Regions from separate parts of the Nonomuraea sp. NPDC051298 genome, predicted to be linked through region 3. Evidence: riboswitches for the same ligand, from Rfam matches in the RefSeq annotation. Region 3 holds a riboswitch; each other region holds the start of a gene.
The links. Region 3 has a riboswitch for cyclic di-AMP ahead of ACZ6S0_RS29860 (CHAP domain-containing protein). Riboswitches for the same ligand answer to the same signal wherever they lie in the genome.
Positions count from the first base shown of each region.

Region 1: another riboswitch for cyclic di-AMP. It lies ahead of ACZ6S0_RS17975 (C40 family peptidase); the one in region 3 lies ahead of ACZ6S0_RS29860 (CHAP domain-containing protein).
Region 2: another riboswitch for cyclic di-AMP. It lies ahead of ACZ6S0_RS52380 (coiled-coil domain-containing protein); the one in region 3 lies ahead of ACZ6S0_RS29860 (CHAP domain-containing protein).
Region 4: another riboswitch for cyclic di-AMP. It lies ahead of ACZ6S0_RS07535 (C40 family peptidase); the one in region 3 lies ahead of ACZ6S0_RS29860 (CHAP domain-containing protein).

Region 1 is NZ_JBVJIM010000005.1:221,024-225,747, reverse strand. Features, by position in the region: gene ACZ6S0_RS17990 (branched-chain amino acid aminotransferase) at 1-365, opposite strand, end outside; gene ACZ6S0_RS17985 (3-isopropylmalate dehydrogenase) at 625-1,671, opposite strand; cyclic di-AMP (ydaO/yuaA leader) riboswitch at 1,770-1,911, shown strand; gene ACZ6S0_RS17980 (hypothetical protein) at 2,085-2,228, opposite strand; gene ACZ6S0_RS17975 (C40 family peptidase) at 2,227-2,631, shown strand; gene ACZ6S0_RS17970 (SSI family serine proteinase inhibitor) at 2,749-3,138, opposite strand; gene serA (phosphoglycerate dehydrogenase) at 3,730-4,724, opposite strand, start outside.
Region 2 is NZ_JBVJIM010000052.1:14,252-18,975, forward strand. Features, by position in the region: gene ACZ6S0_RS52360 (TrpB-like pyridoxal phosphate-dependent enzyme) at 1-569, shown strand, start outside; gene ACZ6S0_RS52365 (50S ribosomal protein bL37) at 620-697, opposite strand; gene ACZ6S0_RS52370 (DeoR/GlpR family DNA-binding transcription regulator) at 852-1,631, shown strand; gene galT (galactose-1-phosphate uridylyltransferase) at 1,628-2,707, shown strand; cyclic di-AMP (ydaO/yuaA leader) riboswitch at 2,776-2,919, shown strand; gene ACZ6S0_RS52380 (coiled-coil domain-containing protein) at 2,926-3,912, shown strand; gene ACZ6S0_RS52385 (MmcQ/YjbR family DNA-binding protein) at 3,934-4,287, opposite strand; gene ACZ6S0_RS52390 (M50 family metallopeptidase) at 4,295-4,724, opposite strand, start outside.
Region 3 is NZ_JBVJIM010000011.1:314,540-319,263, reverse strand. Features, by position in the region: gene ACZ6S0_RS29875 (RHS repeat-associated core domain-containing protein) at 1-363, opposite strand, end outside; gene ACZ6S0_RS29870 (RNA polymerase sigma factor) at 565-1,815, opposite strand; gene ACZ6S0_RS29865 (YciI family protein) at 1,871-2,311, opposite strand; gene ACZ6S0_RS29860 (CHAP domain-containing protein) at 2,527-3,240, opposite strand; cyclic di-AMP (ydaO/yuaA leader) riboswitch at 3,253-3,390, opposite strand; gene ACZ6S0_RS29855 (Gfo/Idh/MocA family protein) at 3,507-4,460, opposite strand; gene ACZ6S0_RS29850 (aldo/keto reductase) at 4,555-4,724, opposite strand, start outside.
Region 4 is NZ_JBVJIM010000002.1:482,544-487,267, reverse strand. Features, by position in the region: gene ACZ6S0_RS07545 (M48 family metallopeptidase) at 1-393, opposite strand, end outside; gene ACZ6S0_RS07540 (gluzincin family metallopeptidase) at 816-1,667, opposite strand; gene ACZ6S0_RS07535 (C40 family peptidase) at 2,066-2,500, opposite strand; cyclic di-AMP (ydaO/yuaA leader) riboswitch at 2,661-2,827, opposite strand; gene ACZ6S0_RS07530 (winged helix-turn-helix transcriptional regulator) at 3,418-4,104, opposite strand; gene ACZ6S0_RS07525 (DUF6632 domain-containing protein) at 4,184-4,666, shown strand; gene ACZ6S0_RS07520 (C40 family peptidase) at 4,678-4,724, opposite strand, start outside.

The DNA.
Region 1 (4,724 bases), on a different contig from region 3:
TCGACGAACGTCTCCTCCGGCAGCTCCGGCATGGCCATGCGGAGGGCCGAGCGGTTGAAGCGGGCGGCGTTCGCGTACGGGCGGAACGTCACGATCGAGCCGCTGAGCTGGCGATACGCCTTCAGACCCTCGAACAGCTCCTGCGCGTAGTGGAAGACCGACGTGGCGGGGTCGAGGGAGAGCGGCCCGTAGGGCATGAGCCGGGCGTCGTGCCACCCCCGGTCCTCGGTGTAGTCGATCGAGATCATGTGATCCGTGAAGGTCTGCCCGAAACCGGGGTCCGCCAGTACCTGCTCGCGCTCGGCCGCGGTGCGAGCGTTGGCGGATAGCTGCACGTCGATGCTGAGCTTCTGAGCGATGGTCATGACGGCGGTCCTTCTCTCTGCGATCTACCGAAATCTACCGGAATCTGCCCGTTGTCTGCGGATCTGTGAACCTTCGACGGCGGGCAGCCCTGCCCCGGAGGGCGTCCGTACTTCCTATTGTCTCGCTATATGGGATGACAAGCGGCCGATGGGGAGGTCGCCCGCGAAAAGCCGGCGAAAGGCCGCCTGAGCTGGGAACACGCAAAAGCGCCCGGCAGTCCTCCTCGGACCGCCAGGCGCGTTTCGGGGCTAGGCGGTCCTAGCCGGATACTCGCGCGGTGATGTCGTCGCCGATCTCGCGGGTGGATCGACCGGCCGGCCCGGCGGGTCGCTCGGCGAGGTCGGCGGCGACCGCCTGCTCGACCCTGGCCGCCTCGGCGTGCAGGCCGAGGTGGTCGAGGAGCATGGCGACGGACAGGACGGTCGCGGTGGGGTCGGCCTTGCCCTGGCCGGCGATGTCGGGCGCGCTGCCGTGCACCGGCTCGAACATGCTGGGCGAGGTGCGCTCGGGGTTGACGTTGCCGCTGGCCGCCAGGCCGATGCCGCCCGCGATGGCCGCGCCGAGGTCGGTGATGATGTCGCCGAACAGGTTGTCGGTGACGACCACGTCGAAGCGCTCGGGCTGGGTGACGAAGAACATCGAGGCCGCGTCGACGTGGCAGTAGTCGGTGGTGACCTCGGGATATTCGGCGGCCACCCGGTCGACCGTGCGCTGCCACAGGTCGCCGGCGAAGGTGAGCACGTTCGTCTTGTGGACGAGGGTCAGCTTTTTGCGCGGGCGCGACCGGGCCTTCTCGAAGGCGTAACGCACCACGCGCTCGACGCCGTAGGCGGTGTTGAGCGACTCCTGGGTGGCGATCTCGTGCGGCGTGCCGCGACGCATCGCGCCGCCGGTGCCGGCGTAGAGGCCCTCGGTGCCCTCACGGACGACGATCATGTCGATGTCGCCGGGCGTGGCGCCGGCCAGCGGGGTCCGCACCCCGGGGAAGAGCTTGACCGGCCGCAGGTTGACGTAGTGGTCGAACGCGAACCGCAGCCGCAGCAGCAGGTCACGCTCGAGGACGCCCGGCGGCACACTGGGGTCGCCCACGGCGCCGAGCAGGATCGCGTCGTAGCCGCGCAGCTCGTCGAGCACCGCGTCGGGGAGGGTCTCGCCGGTGCGGTGATAGCGTGCGGCCCCCAGGTCGTAGTGCGTGGCCTCGATCTTCGTGCCCACGGCTTCCAGGACCTTGAGCCCTTCGGCGACGACCTCGGCGCCGATGCCATCCCCGGGGATGACGGCCAGGCGGATGTTACGCGACTCCATGGCGGTACCTTACCGGCTCGTCTCGTCTGACGAACACTCCATCTCATTTTCTGGACGCCCGATTTTGGGGGGTTTACGACTGCTTGACCGTTTCGTTAGTGTTTGTCGGGCCTAATTCACGCAGCCGCTGCGTGGAGCCGGGGACCCACTTGAGCCCCAGGGGCGAATCGGCACCGCCGTAGGGCTGTCTTCCAGGCCCGAGCCCGTCAGCTAACCCGGCCGGCCTCATGGAAGGACAGTGCTCTGTCTCGTATCGCCATCGTCCTGGCGGCGGGAGCCGCCGGACTCATCCTGGCCACCCCCGCGGCACAGGCCGCCACCACGGCCCAGGACGACACCGCCACTCAGGCCGACGCAGCTCAGGCCGACACCGCAGGCCAGGCCCGCACCACGGGTGACGCCCACTCCGCGGCTCAGGCCCGCACGGCCAAGGCCCACACGACGGCCAAAGCCGACACCGACGACGACCCCACCACCCTGACCGTCAACGACATCAAGCGCATCCGGGCGCAGAGCGCGCCGAAGCCCGCCTGGAAGACGGCACTCAAGTTCGCCATGGACAGGCGCGGCATCCCGTACGTGTGGGGCGGCACCAGCGACAGCGGCTACGACTGCTCGGGGCTCATGCTCAGGGCGTACGAGGCGGCCGGCATCGAACTGCCGCGCACCACCAACGAGCAGTACGCGGCCTTCTCCAGGAAGATCTCCTGGGACCAGCTCAAGCCCGGCGACCTGGTGTTCTTCAGCGACCTGGGCCACGTCGGGATGATCTCCAAGCCCGGCTACATGGTGCACTCGCCGCACTCGGGCGACGTGGTGAAGGAGGAGAAGCTCTCGGACTGGCGCAGAACCGCGTTCGTGGGCGCGGTCCGGCCGGACCCCAAGGGGGTGCGCCTCTGGGCGAAGGTGGTCGAAGAGCGCACGACCCCCGCCGACGCCATCGTCACGGCCACCCTCTGACGGGCCGCCGGCGCGGAAAGCCACGGGCGGCCCCGTGCGCGGACGGGGCCGCCCGTGCTCCCTCACCCCTGGCCAGGCCGTCGATCAAAGCCCCGGCGCGGATGCGATCACTCCCGGTCAGGGCACGATCGGGCTCGCGATCTTCTCCACGAAGCACGGGTTGGGGTAGTGCTCGTCGAAGTGCTTGTGCTGACCGTAGAACCAGCCGTTGATCTCGACCCGGACGGGGTCGAAGATCCGCGGGCAGGGCACGTCGGGCCGGAACCTGATCCGCTCCAGGTCACCGCCGATGCGGCGGAGCCGGTCGCAGGCGGCGAACGGGTCGGGGTGCGTCCCGTCGTCGGGGTGGCACGTCAGGACCCAGCGCTCGGTGGTGCCCGCGGGCAGGTTGTGCTTGACGATGTGCAGCTCGGCCGCCTGCGCGTGGGCGGGGGTGACGAACAGGGCCGCGCCGGCCACGACGGGCAGGGCGACTGCGGCGGCGCGCCGGATCAGGGCAGCGTACATGGGGAACCTCCACCTCGAACGAATACGCAGCGCGACGCTATCAGCACTCTGCGTATCCGTGGAGGGAGGTGTCGGTACCCCTGTCACCGGCCTGACGTGCGGACATGCCGCCGCGTCACCAGGAGCGGCACGGACGGGGCAGGGCCCTACCGGCTGGAGTTCTGGGGGGCGCCGCCGTTGTCGCGACGGTCCAGCGCGATCTGCACGGCCTCGGCCGCCTCGTCGTCGTGGTCTTCGGCACGGTTCCAGGCATACATCTCGTACATGTGACTCATCTCTTCTCGCGGACGCGTTCCAAAGGAGGGGAAGCCGGACTCCGGTCGCGAATCCGACCGGGCCTGATCTCGCGGACCGGGCGTAGGACTCACTGGGGGACTTACTGGCCGACACAGGCGCCGATCTCCGCGGCGAGCCGTCGACCTGCCCTAACAGGCCCCGCCGCGGCAGGTAATGAGTACGAGTACCTGGCGCATCACTGCCACAGTACCCGAGGCATCTCGTTGGATGTCCTAGTATCTCGCATGCTGAGACGCCGAAAGGGCCGCCACCCGGGATCGGGTGACGGCCCTGACAGGACGGAAGAGCAGGAGGTCAGTCCTCCAGGTCCACCGAGCGGCCGCTCTCGGCGCCGATCTCGGTCACGATCTGCTCGACGATGTCGGCGGGGATCGCGGAGTCGACGGTCAGCGCGATGAGCGCCTTGCCGCCCTTGACGTCCCGGGCCACCTGCATCGACGCGATGTTGATGCCGTGCTCCCCGAGCAGCCGGCCGACCACGCCGACGATGCCGGGACGGTCGGTGTAGGTGAGGAAGCACAGGTGGGCCGTCGGCTCGATCTCCATCTCGTAGCCGTTGACCTCGACGATCTTCGTGATCTGGCGGGGCCCGGAGAGCGTGCCGGACACCGAGACCGTACGCCCGTCGGCGAGCACGCCGCGCACGGTCACCACGTTGCGCCAGTCGGGGCTCTCGGAGCTGGTCACCAGCTCGACCGTGATGCCGCGGTCCTTGGCCAGCAGCGGCGCGTTGACGTAGGTGACCTGCTCCTCCACCACGTCGGCGAACACGCCCTTGAGCGCGGCCAGCTCGATCACCCGTACGTCCTGGGCGGCGATCTCACCGCGCACCTCGACGTCGAGCTTGGTGGCCACCTCGCCGGCCAGCGCGGTGAAGACCCGGCCGAGCTTCTCGGCCAGCGGCAGGCCCGGCTTGACGTCCTCGGCCACGGCGCCGCCCTCGACGTTGACCGCGTCGGGCACGAACTCGCCCGCCAGCGCCAGCTTCACGCTCCGCGCGACCTGGGTGCCGGCCTTCTCCTGGGCCTCGTGCGTGGAGGCGCCCAGGTGCGGCGTGACGACGACCTGGTCCAGCTCGAACAGCGGGCTGTCGGTGCACGGCTCCTTGGAGAACACGTCGAGGCCGGCTCCCGCGACCCGGCCCTCCTTGATCGCCGCATACAGGGCGCCCTCGTCGACGATGCCGCCGCGGGCGACGTTGACGATGCGCACGCTCGGCTTGACCTGGTGCAGCTCCCTGTCGCCGATGAGCCCGATCGTCTCCTTGGACTTGGGCAGGTGCACGGTGA
Region 2 (4,724 bases), on a different contig from region 3:
GCACCGGCGGCGGCTCGAACTTCGCCGGCCTCGCCTTCCCTTTCCTGCGCGAGAAGCTGGCCGGCCGGATCGGCACGGTGTTCCGCGCGGTCGAGCCGGCCGCGTGCCCGTCGTTCACGCGCGGCGCGTACGCCTACGACTTCGGCGACACGGCCGGGTTCACGCCGCTGCTCAAGATGCACACGCTGGGGCACACGTTCGTGCCCGACCCGATCCACGCCGGGGGGCTGCGCTACCACGGCATGTCGCCGCTGCTGTCGCACATGTACGAGCTGGGCCTGTTCGAGGCGGTCACCCGTGCCCAGAACGAGTGCTTCGCGGCCGGGGTCCGCTTCGCCAGGACCGAGGGCATCGTGCCGGCGCCCGAGCCCACGCACGCGCTGGCCGAGACGATCGCCGAGGCGCTGCGGTGCAAGGAGAGCGGCGAGGAGAAGGTCATCCTGACCGCGCTGTGCGGTCACGGCCACTTCGACCTGGGCGCGTACGACCGCTATCTGGCCGGGGAGCTGGACGACTACTCGCTGCCTCAGGAGCGCATCGACCGGGCGCTCGCCGAACTGCCGGGGTGACGGCCGCGGGGAGGTGGCCGCTTCCCTGGGGAAGGGCGGCCACCGGCCCGTCATCGCGCCGTGGGACGCTTGCCGTGGTTCGCCTTCTTCTTCTTGCGGGCCTTGCCCTTGCGTGCTCGCCTGGCCATGTGCTCGCCTCCGCTGATCGATACGGGCTGATCGGTACGGCGTGAAGCTCCCAACGTCCCTCGCCAAGAGGGTCAGTGCAAGCGCGCCGCACGACCTAACATTCCCCAACAATTCCGTGTCATAATTTGGTGGAATCTGTTGGAAGGAGTGGGCGTGCTCGCACAGCAGCGTCAGCAGACGATTCTCGAACGCGTGCGCAGCCACGGCGGCGTCCGGGTGGCCGACCTCGTACGCGAGCTGGGCGTCTCCGACATGACCATCCGCCGCGACCTCGAGGTGCTGGCCGAGCGCGGGCTGCTGGAGAAGGTGCACGGCGGCGCGACCGCCCTGGGCCCCGGCTCGACCGAGGAGCCCGGCTTCACCGCCAAGTCCGCCCGCCAGCAGCAGGAGAAGGAGGCCATCGCGCGGCACGCGGCCAGGCTCGTCCGGCCGGGCACCGCCGTGGCGCTGTCGGCCGGCACCACCACGTGGGCGCTGGCCCACCACCTGGTCGCCGTGCCCGAGCTGACCGTGATCACCAATTCGATCCCGGTCGCCGAGGTCTTCCACCGCAACCCGCGCGCCGACCGCACCGTCGTGCTGACCGGCGGCGTGCGTACGCCGTCCGACGCCCTGGTGGGCCCGGTCGCCGTGGCCGCGATCCGCCGCCTGCACGTGGACACGCTCTTCCTGGGCGTGCACGGGATGAGCGTGCGGGCCGGGTTCACCACGCCCAACCTGCTGGAGTCGGAGACCGACAGAGAGCTGGTCACGGCGGCGAGCCGGCTGGTCGTCCCGGCCGACCACACCAAGTGGAACACGGTGGGCATCAGCACCATCGCCGAGCTGAGCGAGGCCGACGTGGTCATCAGCGACGCCGGGCTGCCCGAGGAAGCACGTACCGAGCTGGCCGAACGGGCCGGAGAACTGATCATCGCGGAGGGCTCGCCGTGAAGCGCACCATCACCCACCTGGCCGACGGCCGGGAGCTGATCTATTTCGACCGGCGCGACGACGCCGACCGGAGCGCGATCGACCGGCGCACGCTCGATCCCCGGCCGGTCGCCTCCGAACTGCGCTACGACCCGCTGACCGAGGAGTGGATCGCGATCGCCGGGCACCGGCAGACGCGTACGTTCCTGCCGAGCGGTGGCACGGCCGAGTGCCCGCTGTGCCCGTCGTCGCCCACGCGGCCGTCGGAGATCCCGGCGTACGACTACGACGTGGTGGTCTTCGAGAACCGGTTCCCCTCCTTCTCCGGAAATTTCGGGGCCTATGGGGAGGCGGGCGGGCTGAGCGAGGTCCGTCCGGGGGTGGGGCGGTGCGAGGTGGTGTGCTTCACCTCCGACCACTCCTCCTCCTTCTCCAGGCTCTCCGACGCCCAGGTGGCGCTGGTCATGGAGGCGTGGGCCGACCGTACGGCCGAGTTGTCCGGGATCGACGGCGTGGAGCAGGTGTTCTGCTTCGAGAACCGGGGTGAGGAGATCGGCATCACGCTGGCCCACCCGCACGGCCAGATCTACGCCTACCCGTACGTCACGCCCAGGACCAGGCTGCACCTCGGCGCGGCGGCGCGGCACCGGGGGCCGGGCAACCTGTTCGCCGACGTGCTGGCCGCCGAGCGCACGGCGGGGACGCGGGTGGTGGCCGCCAACGAGCTGTGGACGGCCTTCGTGCCGGCCGCCGCGCGGTGGCCGTTCGAGGTGCATCTCTATCCGCACCGGCAGGTGCCCGACCTCGCGGCGCTCACCGAGCAGGAGCGGGCGGCGTTCGCGCCGCTGTACACCTCGGTGCTGCGGGCGTTCGACGGGCTGTTCGGGGTGGTGATGCCGTACGTCTCGGCCTGGCACCAGGCGCCCGTGCGTACCGGCAGGGAGCTGGCCTATCTGCACCTGGAGCTGTTCAGCATCCGGCGGGCGGCCGGCAAGCTGAAGTACCTCGCCGGGTCGGAGTCGGCGATGGGGGCGTTCGTCAACGACGTGCTGCCGGAGGAGGCCGCACGCATGCTCCGATCACAAGTAGATCACTAATAGATTTCTACTTAAGGTCGCATTACCGGTGATCTACCACTAATATCCCGATATGCACCGGCCGTAACAGCCGTTGCGTGCCTAATCCCGGGCGCCGTGCCCGGGAGCCGGGGACCCAATCACACCCGGGGTGAATCCGCTCAGGCGGTAGGGAAACGCAGCTCCCATACCCGAACCCGTCAGCTAACCCGGCCGGCAGAGGGAGAGGAAACATCCACGTGGCGGCTTCGTCCCCCGCGAGTCTTGCCATCGGTCTCATCAGCGCCATCGCCGTCGCCGCCCTCCCCGCGGCCCCGGCCTCGGCGTCCACCTCACCGTCGATCAGGGTGTCGGCCGCCCCCAAGCCGACGGAGGCCCAGCTCCGCGCCCAGCTCAAGGAGCTGAACGCCAAGGTCGACAAGCTCATCGAGAAGTACAACCTCAAACGCGTCGAGCTGGCCAAGGCGCAGGAGGCCGCCAAGACGGCCCAGGCCAAGGCGGCGGCCGCCGAGCAGGCCGTGACCACGGCCGAGCAGCGGGTCGCCGAGATCGCGCGCCTGCGCTACCAGACCGGCGACCTGTCGCTGACCTCTTTCATGCTCCCGACCGACGCTGCCAGCGCGGCCCTGCTCGAACAGCTCACCGCCGAGCAGCAGGCGGTCGTGGACAGCGTGGCCAAGGCCCGCGACGAGAAGAAGAGAGCCAGCGAGGAGGCCGCCGCGCTGGCCTCGCGGATCAAGTCCGACACGGCCGAGGTGGCCGGCCAGCGCGACGAGGCCGAGGACGTCATCAAGGACATCAGGAAGAAGCTGGAGGACCTGGTGCCGTACGGGACCGGGCGCAACTCCGACGGCTCCTGGGCGCCCGAGCTGCCGAACGGGTCCGACAACATCACCGCGCGGACCCGGCTGATGAAGGAGCAGCTCGACAAGAACTTCGCGCTGCCGTTCGCGGTGGGGTGCTTCCGCTCGGGCTCGAGCGGCGAGCACCCGCTCGGCCGCGCCTGCGACTTCATGATGAGCACGGGCGGCTCGATGCCCAGCGACGCCAACAACGCGCTCGGCGACCGGATCGCCGAGTGGGCGCTGAAGAACAAGGACAAACTCGGCGTCAAGTACGTGATCTGGCGGCAGCGGATCAACCAGGGCTCCGGCTGGAGCACGATGTCCGACCGCGGCAGCATCACCGAGAACCACTACGACCACGTGCACATCTCGATGTACTGATCGCGGCCTGCGACAGGGAGGTCAGGGCAGGCGTTCGACGAGCGACTTGGGTGCGATGTGGCGGTAGGCGTCGGTGACGAGCTCCGCCACCTCGTCCCAGTCGATCAGCGGGACGTCGAGGTAGACCCCCAGCCACCCCCGGTGCCCCACGTACGGCGGGCGGAAGAACCGCTCGGGCGCCTCCGCCACCAGCTCCTCCTGCACCCCGGCGGGCGCGGCGCACCAGAAGGCCAGGCGGTCGTCGTGATGGTGGTCGGCGAACATCACGAACGTCTTCTTCCCCCGGACGAACCACGTCGGCTCCCCATGGGAGAGCCGTTCGGTGGTCTCCGGCAGGGCCAGGCAGAGGGCCCGAAGCCGGTCGACGGTGTCCACGGCGGCCTCAGTTCGTCAGCGTGAGCGGGTTGACCAGGTCGGCGTAGACGAGCAGGCCCGCCATGATCATCATCACGATCGCGATCGCGTACGTCAGCGGCAGCACCTTGGCGATGTCCACGTAGCCGGGCTCGGGCCGCCGCATGACCTTGGCGTAGGCCCGCTTGATGCCCTCCCAGAGCCCTCCGGCGATGTGACCGCCGTCGAGGGGCAGCAGCGGGATGAGGTTGAACATGCCGATCGCCAGGTTGAAGCCGGCCAGCAGATTGACGAAGATGGCGATCTTCTTCTCGGTGGACAGGTCGGAGGCGAGGATCTCACCGCCCATGCGACCCGCCCCGACCACGCCGACCGGGCCCTCGGGGTCGCGTTCGTCACCGGAGAAGGCCGCGTGCCAGACGCCGACCATCTTCTCCGGCAGGTTGAGCAGCGAGGCC
Region 3 (4,724 bases):
GGCGCTCCCGCCGAGCTCCGCCTTCTGCGGCTTCGGCCAGGTGACGCCCGGCGGTGCGCTCCATGCCTGCTTGGCAATCGGATTCTCGAGCGGCGCCTTGACGGGCACCTGCCCGCCCGTGACCGGCGTCTCCTTCTGCACGGACGGGGCCGGACGGGGAGCCGCATAGGCGGGCACGGCGTACGCCATCTCCACCAGCAGGACGACGGCGAGAACCGGAGCCAGCCTGCGCGGCCAGCGCGATTCACGCTTGACGCCTTCGAAACGATTCCAGGAGGCGTCCGGGTGAACGGGATCGGGAGGTGTCGGCTGAAGGCCGTTCCATCGGGACTCGGGCAGGTCTAACTCACTGGGCAGATCCATGAACCTTCTCCAGAGGGCTGCCGGTCGGGACGTACGGGGGCGGGGCCTCACCCGTTTCGAACAGGAGCTGGCGCGTGAGGCGATGAGCCCTCGAGCGTGTCCGCGATCACAGATTGGTGATCGGATCGTCGCGCTCGTCCGGCCGTAGGTCCAGACTTCTGCGCATTCTGCTCACCCGCTTCTCGGCGGCAGAGGCGGCCCCTACGCGGTCGAGGGGCGGCAGGCGGCGGCGCGGTCCTCGAGGAGGGCGCGTTCGCGGGAGTTGCGGGTCAGGCCCGCCGCCCGCTCGAACTCCGCCCGCGCCTCCTCCGTGCGGCCCAGCTTGGCCAGCAGGTCCCCGCGTACGCTCGGCAGCAGGTGGTAGCCCTTGAGCGACGGCTCGTCCACGATCTGGTCGAGCAGCTCCAGCCCGGCCGCCGGCCCGTAGGCCATCGACAGCGCCACGGCCCGGTTGAGCTCCACCACGGGCGAGCGCGACAGGCGGGCCAGCGACTCGTACAGGCTCGCGATGCGCCCCCAGTCGGTGTCCTCCGGGTCGACGGCGCGGGCGTGGCAGGCGGCGATGGCGGCCTGCAGCGCGTACGGGCCGGGCGTGCCCGACAGCGACTCGGCGAGGTCGAGCGCGGCCAGACCACGGCCGATGAGGAGCCGGTCCCAGCGGGCGCGGTTCTGCTCCAGCAGCAGGATCGGCTCGCCCGACGGCCCCACCCGGGCGGCCGACCTGGACGCCTGGATCTCCATGAGCGCGACCAGGCCGTGCACCTCGGGCTCCTTGGGCATGAGACCGGACAGCACGCGGCCGAGCCGCAGCGCGTCCTCGCACAGCGCGGGACGCATCCAGTCGTCGCCGGCCGTGGCCGAGTAGCCCTCGTTGAAGATCAGGTAGATGACCTCCAGCACGGACGACAGGCGGCCCGCCAACTCCGCCCCCTGGGGCACCTCGAACGGGATCCCCTTGTCGGCCAGCGTGCGCTTGGCGCGGACGACGCGCTGCGCCACGGTGGACTCCGAGACCAGGAACGCCCGCGCGATCTCGTCGGTCGTCAGGCCGCCGAGCACGCGCAGGGTCAGCGCCACCCGCGCCTCCATCGACAGGGCGGGGTGGCAGGCCGTGAACACCAGCCGCAGCAGGTCGTCCTCGATCTCGTCGACCTCGGGAAGCTCGTCCTCCAGGTCGATGCGGTGGCCGAGTTCGACGAGGTTGCGCTGGAGGCGTTCGTTCCTGCGGATGAGGTCGATGGCGCGGCGTTTGGAGACCGTCATCAGCCAGGCGCCGGGGTTGCGCGGCACGCCGGACTCCGGCCACTGCTCCAGCGCGGCGACCAGGGCGTCCTGTGCCAGCTCCTCGGCGAGGCCGACGTCGCGCACCAGCCCGGCGAGCCCGGCGATGAGCCGGGCCGCCTCGATCCGCCAGACCGCCTCGATGGCGCGATGGGTGTCGGAAGCCGTCACCGGCCCATGAGACCAGCCCCGCCCCTCCCGCCGCAACCCGAGCCGGTGGGACGGGTCACGCGTCGGGGGTGTCCACGCCCAGGCGCTCGCGCAGCGCCTCCTCGCGCTCGCGCTCGTCCGCGGGCATCGAGTCGTCCGGTACGTCCGAGGCGTCGAACACCTGCCACACGTCCAGCCCCACCCCCTCGTGCCCCGGCGGCACCGGCACGCGCAGGGCCCACTCGACGGCCTCCTCCCGCGACTTGACCTGGATCAGCCAGAACCCGGCGATCAGCTCCTTGGCCTCCGTGAACGGCCCGTCGATCACGCTGGCCCGGCCCCCGCTGTAGGCGATCTGCGCGCCGTGCGAGCTGGGGTAGAGCCCCTCGGCCGCGAGCAGCACCCCGGCCTTGGCCAGGGACTCGTTGTAGGCGTGCATGTTGTCCACCAGCTCCTGGCTGGGCAGCGTCCCGGCCTCTGTCTCGGCGTTGGCCTTGCCCACGATCATGAACTTCATCGGTGTCGTCTCCTTCGGGGCGTGGCGGCCTCGGTGGCCGTCCTCGTCGACGCGTCGAACGGCCGGGCCGCGGATCGACACTACGCCGTCGTGGGGTCGTGGGGTCGTGGGGTCGTGGGGTCGTGGGGTCGTGGCGTCGTGTGCGCGGGAACGCGCCGAGCGCGCGGCCCCGGGATGGGGCCGCGCGCTCGGCGGAGGGGGTGGGGGGAGGCGGGTCAGACGGCGTAGTCGGGGTAGCCGTAGCCGACGACCTGCGACTTCGGACGGACGCGCTCCTCCACCTTGCCGTTGCCGGTGTTGCCCTCGACGGTGGAGATGGTGCCGTCCTGGTTGTCCTTCAGCACGAAGCCGACGTGCTCGATGTCGCTCAGCGCCTTGCTGCCGCCCCAGGAGAAGAACACCACGGCGCCGGGCTTCGGGACGGTGCCGAAGCGGTTGTTGGCCGCGAACCACTTGGCGTGGGTCACGGTGTAGGCGTCCCAGCCGATCTGCTGGCGGGCGCCGGTCTGGTCGCCGACCCAGGAGACGAACATCGCGCACCAGGCGGCGTTCAGGTACGCGGCGCGGTTGCCGCCGTCACGGGCGATGGTCTCGGCGGCTCGCTGCGAGGCGGCGTACCACTGCTGGTACTTGGTGCCGCCGCCGTAGGAGTTCTCGGAGGTGCCGATCTGGGACTTGGCCAGGGCCAGGACCTGCTCGGCGGTGACGTTGACCTTGTTCTCGCTCGCCGCGCCGTCCTTATGGGCGGCGACGGCGGCGTCCGGGTGCCTGGCTCCGGTGGCCGCGGCGACGCCGATCGCGGAGTCGGCGCTGGCCGTGACGGCGTGGGAGCCGAGGGCCGTGGCGATGACGGTCGCGCCGACGAAGGTGCTGACGAGGGCGCGGACCAGAGGGCTCTTCGAGGTATCGGTAATACGGTGCTTGGCCATCGAGGGGGTTACTCCTTGCTTCCATGCCGCTTACCGGGTTAGCTGACGGGTTCGGACGTGGAAGCTGCCCTACGGCACCGAAGTGCCGATTCACCCCAAGGAACGTGGGTCCCCGGTTCCGCCCGCAGGCGGATTCAGCGGTCACAGGACGATCCTGTGATCTGTCGTGCGATGGTCGACACAGCCGGACAAACCGGTCATATGCCTCAAGTAGTCATCTAAGGTAATACATGAGGCAAGGGGATGACAAACCCCTAAACGCGATGTCAGTCCAGTTGTCTCCGCGCGGCGGCCAGAAGCCCCATCATGGCAAGGGATTCGTCGAGGGGCATGATCGAGGATTCGGTCTTTCCCTCGGCCACCGCGGCGCGGACCTCGCGCAGCTCACCGGCGTATCCGTTGTCGGCGGGATCGAGCACCAGCTCCTCCGGCTCCATGCCGGGCCCGGTGAGCAGGATCCGCTCCGGCGCCCAGAACGGCGCCGCGAGGTCCGCTCGCATCGATGTCCCGACAACGCCGGCCTGGTTCGGGTAATTCCCCAGCAGCGACGACGCCACGAGCGCGTGCCGCCCTCCGGGGTAGAGCAGGAGCCCGGCCACCTCCGCGTCCACCCCGGTCGGGGCCAGCGAGCCGGTGACGCGCAGCTCGGAGGGCGCGCCCAGGAGCAACTGGGCCAGGCCGAACGGGTAGATCCCCAGGTCGAGGAGGGAGCCGCCGCCCAGCTCCGGCGCCCACAGCCGGTGCGCGGGGTCGTACGGCGCGGCGAACCCGAACGTGGCCTGCACCGACCGGATCTCGCCGAAGCGCGGGTCGGCCGCGATCCGCTGGATGAGGGGGTTGAACCTCATCCACATCGCCTCCATCAGGAACACGCCCGCCTCGCGCGCCAGGCGTACCATCTTCGCCGCGTCGTCCACGGTCGCGGCCAGCGGCTTCTCGCACAGCACGGCCTTGCCCGCGGCGATGGCCGCCTCGGCCACCTCCAGGTGCTGCGCGTGCGGCGTGGCCACGTAGACGGCGTCCACGGCCGGGTCGGCGCACAGCTCGGCGTAGGAGCCGTACGCCGACTCCGCGCCCAGTGTCGAGGCCAGGTCCTGCGCCCTGGTCAGGTCTCTGGATCCGACGGCGGCCACCCGCATACCGGGCTCCGCCACGATCGCCGTGCCCACCCTGCGGGCGATGGCTCCGGTCGCGGCTATTCCCCATGTGAAATCTCGCACGCGGGAGATCGTATATGGAAGGTAAAAAATCAGGTAAAAGAGGTGCTCGTTACTAAGAAATGCTGTCAAATGACACATCGGTCACAGGGGTCACTCACATCATGTTGAACGTCTCCGGATCCGGCCCCAGTCGCAGCCCCTTGTTCAGCGCGCCGATGGCCGCAATGTCCTCGGCGTCGAGAATGAAGTCGAAGACGTCGATGTTCTCGGCGATCCGCGTGGGCGTCACCGACTTCGGGATCACCACGTTGCCGAGCTGAAGGT
Region 4 (4,724 bases), on a different contig from region 3:
GTAGTCGCGCAGGATCGTCTCGAACCAGATGCCGAGCGGCCACCTGAACAGCTCCACGATCGCCGTGAGCACCACGACGCCGAGGATCGTCCGCACCCACCAGGGGCCTTTGAGGCGGCCCAGCACCTTGGCCCCGAACGGGGTGGCCACCAGGACCGCCGCGAAGATGATCGTGAGCGCCAGCGAGAGGTAGCTCGGCAGGCTCGTGGCCGCGTCGAACGCCTGCGACCTGGCGATCTGGGCGGCGCTGAAGTCGCGCGCCGGATCGGGCGGGCCGCCGGTCAGCACGTGCCAGGGGGTGCTGAACGCGGCCACGGCCACGATCACGAGGGCGAGCAGCGCCAGCGCGATCCCGGCCTGCCGTCGCAGCGCGCCGTTCCCTGACGCCGCCACGGCCGCCTCCCCCGTCCCTCCCGCGCCGCCGGAGGCCGCCGCGTCGCCGCCGGGCTCCGGCCCCGAGCGGGACTCACCCCACGCGTGCCGCTCGCCTCCCAGGTCCGCGTCCGACCCCGAACGCCCGTCCGCGCCTGAGTGCGCGTCGCCGTCGGAGTGTGCGGCACCGTCAGAGTGTGCGGCACCGTCAGAGTGTGCGGCACCGTCAGAGTGTGCGGCACCGTCAGAGTGTGCGGCACCGTCAGAGTGTGCGGCGCTCACCCCTACGGCGGCCATCTCTCCGTCCGGCACGTCGCGTTCGCGCGTCCCGGCCGCCGACGTCTCCGCCTCTCGCGCGCCCGTCACCGGCGTCTCCGCTTCCGGCCTGCCGGTGTCGTGCGGCGCGTCTTCCTCATCTCGCCGTTCGCTCATCTGCCTCCCCTTCACACGAGCTGATCCCGCACGTACTCGCGCCACCGCGCCGTCAGCGTGGCGACGGAGAGGCCCAGTGAGGCGAGCGCCCGATCGACGCCCGCCCGCTGGGCCGCACGGTAGAGCCTCACCAGGGTCCCCTCACCGAACCGGTCAGCGAAGAAGCGACACGCCAGCCAAGCCTCCTGGTACGCACGCGCGAGCCGGACCGGGTCGGACCCGTCCGCCGCGAAAGCCGCAGGTCCGGGCAAAGCGCTCGGCAGGCGCCCGGCCCGCGCCTCGGCCGCCAGTTCGGCCGCCGCCGTGGCGACGGGCAACCCGGCGTCGCGGTAGGCCACGTAGTCCGCGAACCCCTCGTAGAGCCAGACCGGCAGGCCCTCGGTCCCGGCCACGACGTGGGTCAGCTCGTGGGTCAGGACGATGTCCTTGCCGGTGGGGTTGAGGGTGGCGAAGAGTTCGGGGACGACGATCACGCGCCCACGGTCGGCCACGGCGGCCAGGCCGTCGAGCCGGTCCACTCCGGCCAGCGCGGCGGCCTCGCGGGCGGACGCCGGAACGACGACGAGCGGTCGTACCCGCCCGCCCAGGACGGCGGAGACACGGAGCCCGGCCGCATCCGCCCTCCGGGCCAGATCAGCGAGCCCGGCGGCGTCGTGCCCGGCGGGCTCATGCCCGCCGGAGTCACGCCCGGCAGAGTCATGCCCGGCCACCACGGAGTGCCTGCCCCGGCTGACGACCGTGCGGCCGGGCCACAGGTCGCGCATCTCCGGGGGCAGGGCAGAGGGATCGGGAAGCGGTGCCGCGCCCGGAACCAGGAGCAGGAGGACGGCCACCACGGCTCGTCGGCTCACCTGCTCGGACACGGGGCCGATCGTAGCCGCCCGGCACTCGTGCCCGCGCTTGCGCGAATCCACGGCCACCGCCCGGCAACCACCACGTGCGCTTGCGCGGACTCACGGCCGCCGCTTGGCAACCACCACGTGCGCTCGGGCGGATTCACGGCTACCGCTTGGCAACCACCACGTGCGCTCGGGCGGATTCACGGCTACCGCTTGGCAACCGCCACGTGCGCTTGGGGGAGTTCGCGGCTGCCGCTTGGCAGCCGCCACGTGCGCTTGCGCGGATTCGTGGCCACCTCCAGGTCACCGCCTCCACCGCCTGGCAGCCGCCGCAGCCGCGTGCTGCGGGGGCGGATTCGCGGCCGCCCGTGGGGACAGGCGAGAGCCCCGCCCGGATCGGGGGGAATCCGGGCGGGGCTTCTTCACATGCCGGGACGGACCGCGCCGACGAAAGACGACTTGCGCCATCCGTCCAGCTTGTCGATGCGTACCCGTTCACCCGTCCGTGGTGAATGGATCATCTTGCCCTTGCCGACGTACATGCCCACGTGGCCGAGCCCGCTGAAGAACAGCAGGTCACCTGGCTTGAGGTTGCGCCAGGAGATCTTGTTCCTGATGCGGGCGAACTGGCTGCTCGCCACGCGCGGGAGCTTGACGCCGGCCTTCTTCCAGGCGAACAGGACGAGGCCGGAGCAGTCAAACGAACCAGGCCCTGTGCCCCCGTACCGATACGGGTCACCGATCTGGTCCTTGGCCGCGGCGACGGCCTTGCGGGCCTTCGCCTGTTGCCGGGCGACCTTGGCGGCCCGTTGCCGGGCAGCCGTGGCCGTCTTCGAGGCGCCGGCGGTGGTGGCCACCGTCGCCGTCGTTCCGGCCGAGTCGCTCGTCGTCGTCGCCTGAGCCGTGGGGGCATGGAGGACAAGACCTCCGGCCGTCACGGTCATCGTGAGTGCTACGCCGCTCAGGGCGAAGCGGGACAGGCGGGGGTTCTGCAGGGAGGTGGACAGGATTTCTCCTCGCGTCTTCCACGAACGCCTACCGGGTTAGCTGACGGATTCGGGCCTGGAAGTAGCCCTACGGCGCGACTCGCGCGCCGACTCACCCCTGATCCCTCGGGAAGAAACGGGATCGCTGGGTCCCCGGCTCCGTGCCTCATGACTGCACGGATTCGGCAGGTCGCCGCCCGATGAGGGTGCTGCTCCTCGAGGGGTATCGGGGGCGACCGGCGGATCTTTGTCTGTCTCACATCGGGAGGACCGATGCCGGTTCGCGGGGGACATGGCTTGTGCACCGCGACGACGCCAGAAGCTACGCCGAAGGTTCAAGGATCGGCAAAGCGCACACCGGGCTGTAAAGATCAGACAGAGGGTGATGTCAGAGCTGAAACCCCTGCTGGAACCCCAAGCTTCGTTACCAGAATGTGACCCTGCTCACACTTGGACACGTCCAAGATTGTCAGGTCCCAGACATCCCTTTCGTCACATCCGTCACACCGACGCCGATTCCGCGAACACCCTCGAACGGCCGCCCACCGGTCCGCCATCACCACACATTTCGCGAAATATCGCCACACTCTACGATCCGTCGCCATACCCAAATGGCCTGAAGAAAGCCCGGTCCTGCCCCGGAGATCAACATAGCTACTATGGTGGATAGTAGCGAAGTCGAAGCGCCTCCGCCGGGGACAGCCGGTGACGAGGACCGAGCGGGAAGCCGGAAGTCAGCGCCGCGCACGAGCGACTCACGCACGAGCGTCCAGCCGCACGCCCACCCCCTACCCTTGACGCGCCGACATTTCGGCGATCGGCTCCGGGGGCGCGAAGAGGCGTAGAAAGCGTTCCGCGGTGGCCCGCGGTCCGGCCAGGGTGAGGTCACCCCGGGTGAGGACGTCGTCGAGAGTGCGGGCGCGGCCGAGCACGGCGGCCAGGGTCTGCGGGCTGGTCTCGATGACCAGGTCCGCCTGTGGCAGGCCGGAGTCGACGCGGGCCAGGTGGAGGCGGTCACGGTCCACCCGCAGCAGGAAATGGTGCTCGCCGAGCCGCAGGCCAACGGCGAGGTGGAGCGCTTCGCCGACAGCGGGCGCGAACAGGGCCTTCAGCGACAGGGCGGCGGAATCGGCGCTGAGCGGGGCACCGTGTGGCAGCGAGGGGGAGCGGCTGCTCCAGCGGGCGAGGTCGGTGACGATGGGCTCCAGTTCGGCGCCCCAATCGGTCAGTTCGTAGATCCAGGAGCCGGCGGGCGGGGAGAGCTTGCGGCGCCGCACGATGCCGGCGTCCGTAAGCTCGCGCAGGCGCTGGGTCAGGATGTCCGCGCTGATCCCCGGCAGACCGGCGCGCAGGTCCGTGAAACGTTTGGGCCCGAGGATCAGCTCCCGCACGACCAGCAGCGCCCAGCGCTCTCCCACGAGCTCGAGAGCGTGCGCGATCGCGCATCCATCGCCGTAACTCCGCTTGCCCGCCATGCTCCTACCCTACCAGCGACAGTCCTTGAATCCATCTTCATAGTTGTCTTTTCCAACTAGAGAGTTGTAGTGTCCGACCATGCAACGGCTGCGAGAGAGGCTCGACATGGACGACCACAACCAAGACAGAAGGCCGCGCGCCCTCGCCGTGTTCCTACGCGTTTACGGCGTGCTGTCGCTCGTGATCTTCGTACCGCTCTTCATCGGGTTCATGGTGCGGACACCCCTGCTGGCGGAGACCGGTGGCCCGCTGAACTGGACGATCTGGAACGACGTCAGCTCCGGCCACGAGCAGGCCCACGTGCCGCCCATGCTGTTCGCGATCTACATCGTGTGGGCCGTGTTCCTCCTGGCGGCGGCCAGGAACCCGGTTGCCCACAGGTCGTTCCTGTCCTTCACGATGTGGGCCAACCTGGCCCACGCCCTGCTCATGGTCGCGCAGGCGGCCACGGACCTGGACCGCTACTGGAGCAAGTTCCTGACCGACATCCCCTTCATCCTGATCCTGGCCCTCGGCATCTTCTTCCTCAGGCCCGCCGAGAAGGTGCCGGCCGAACGATGACCTCGCCCGGGTCAGGGGCGGATGGCGCCGACCAGGTTGCGGCCGTACGCGGAAAGCT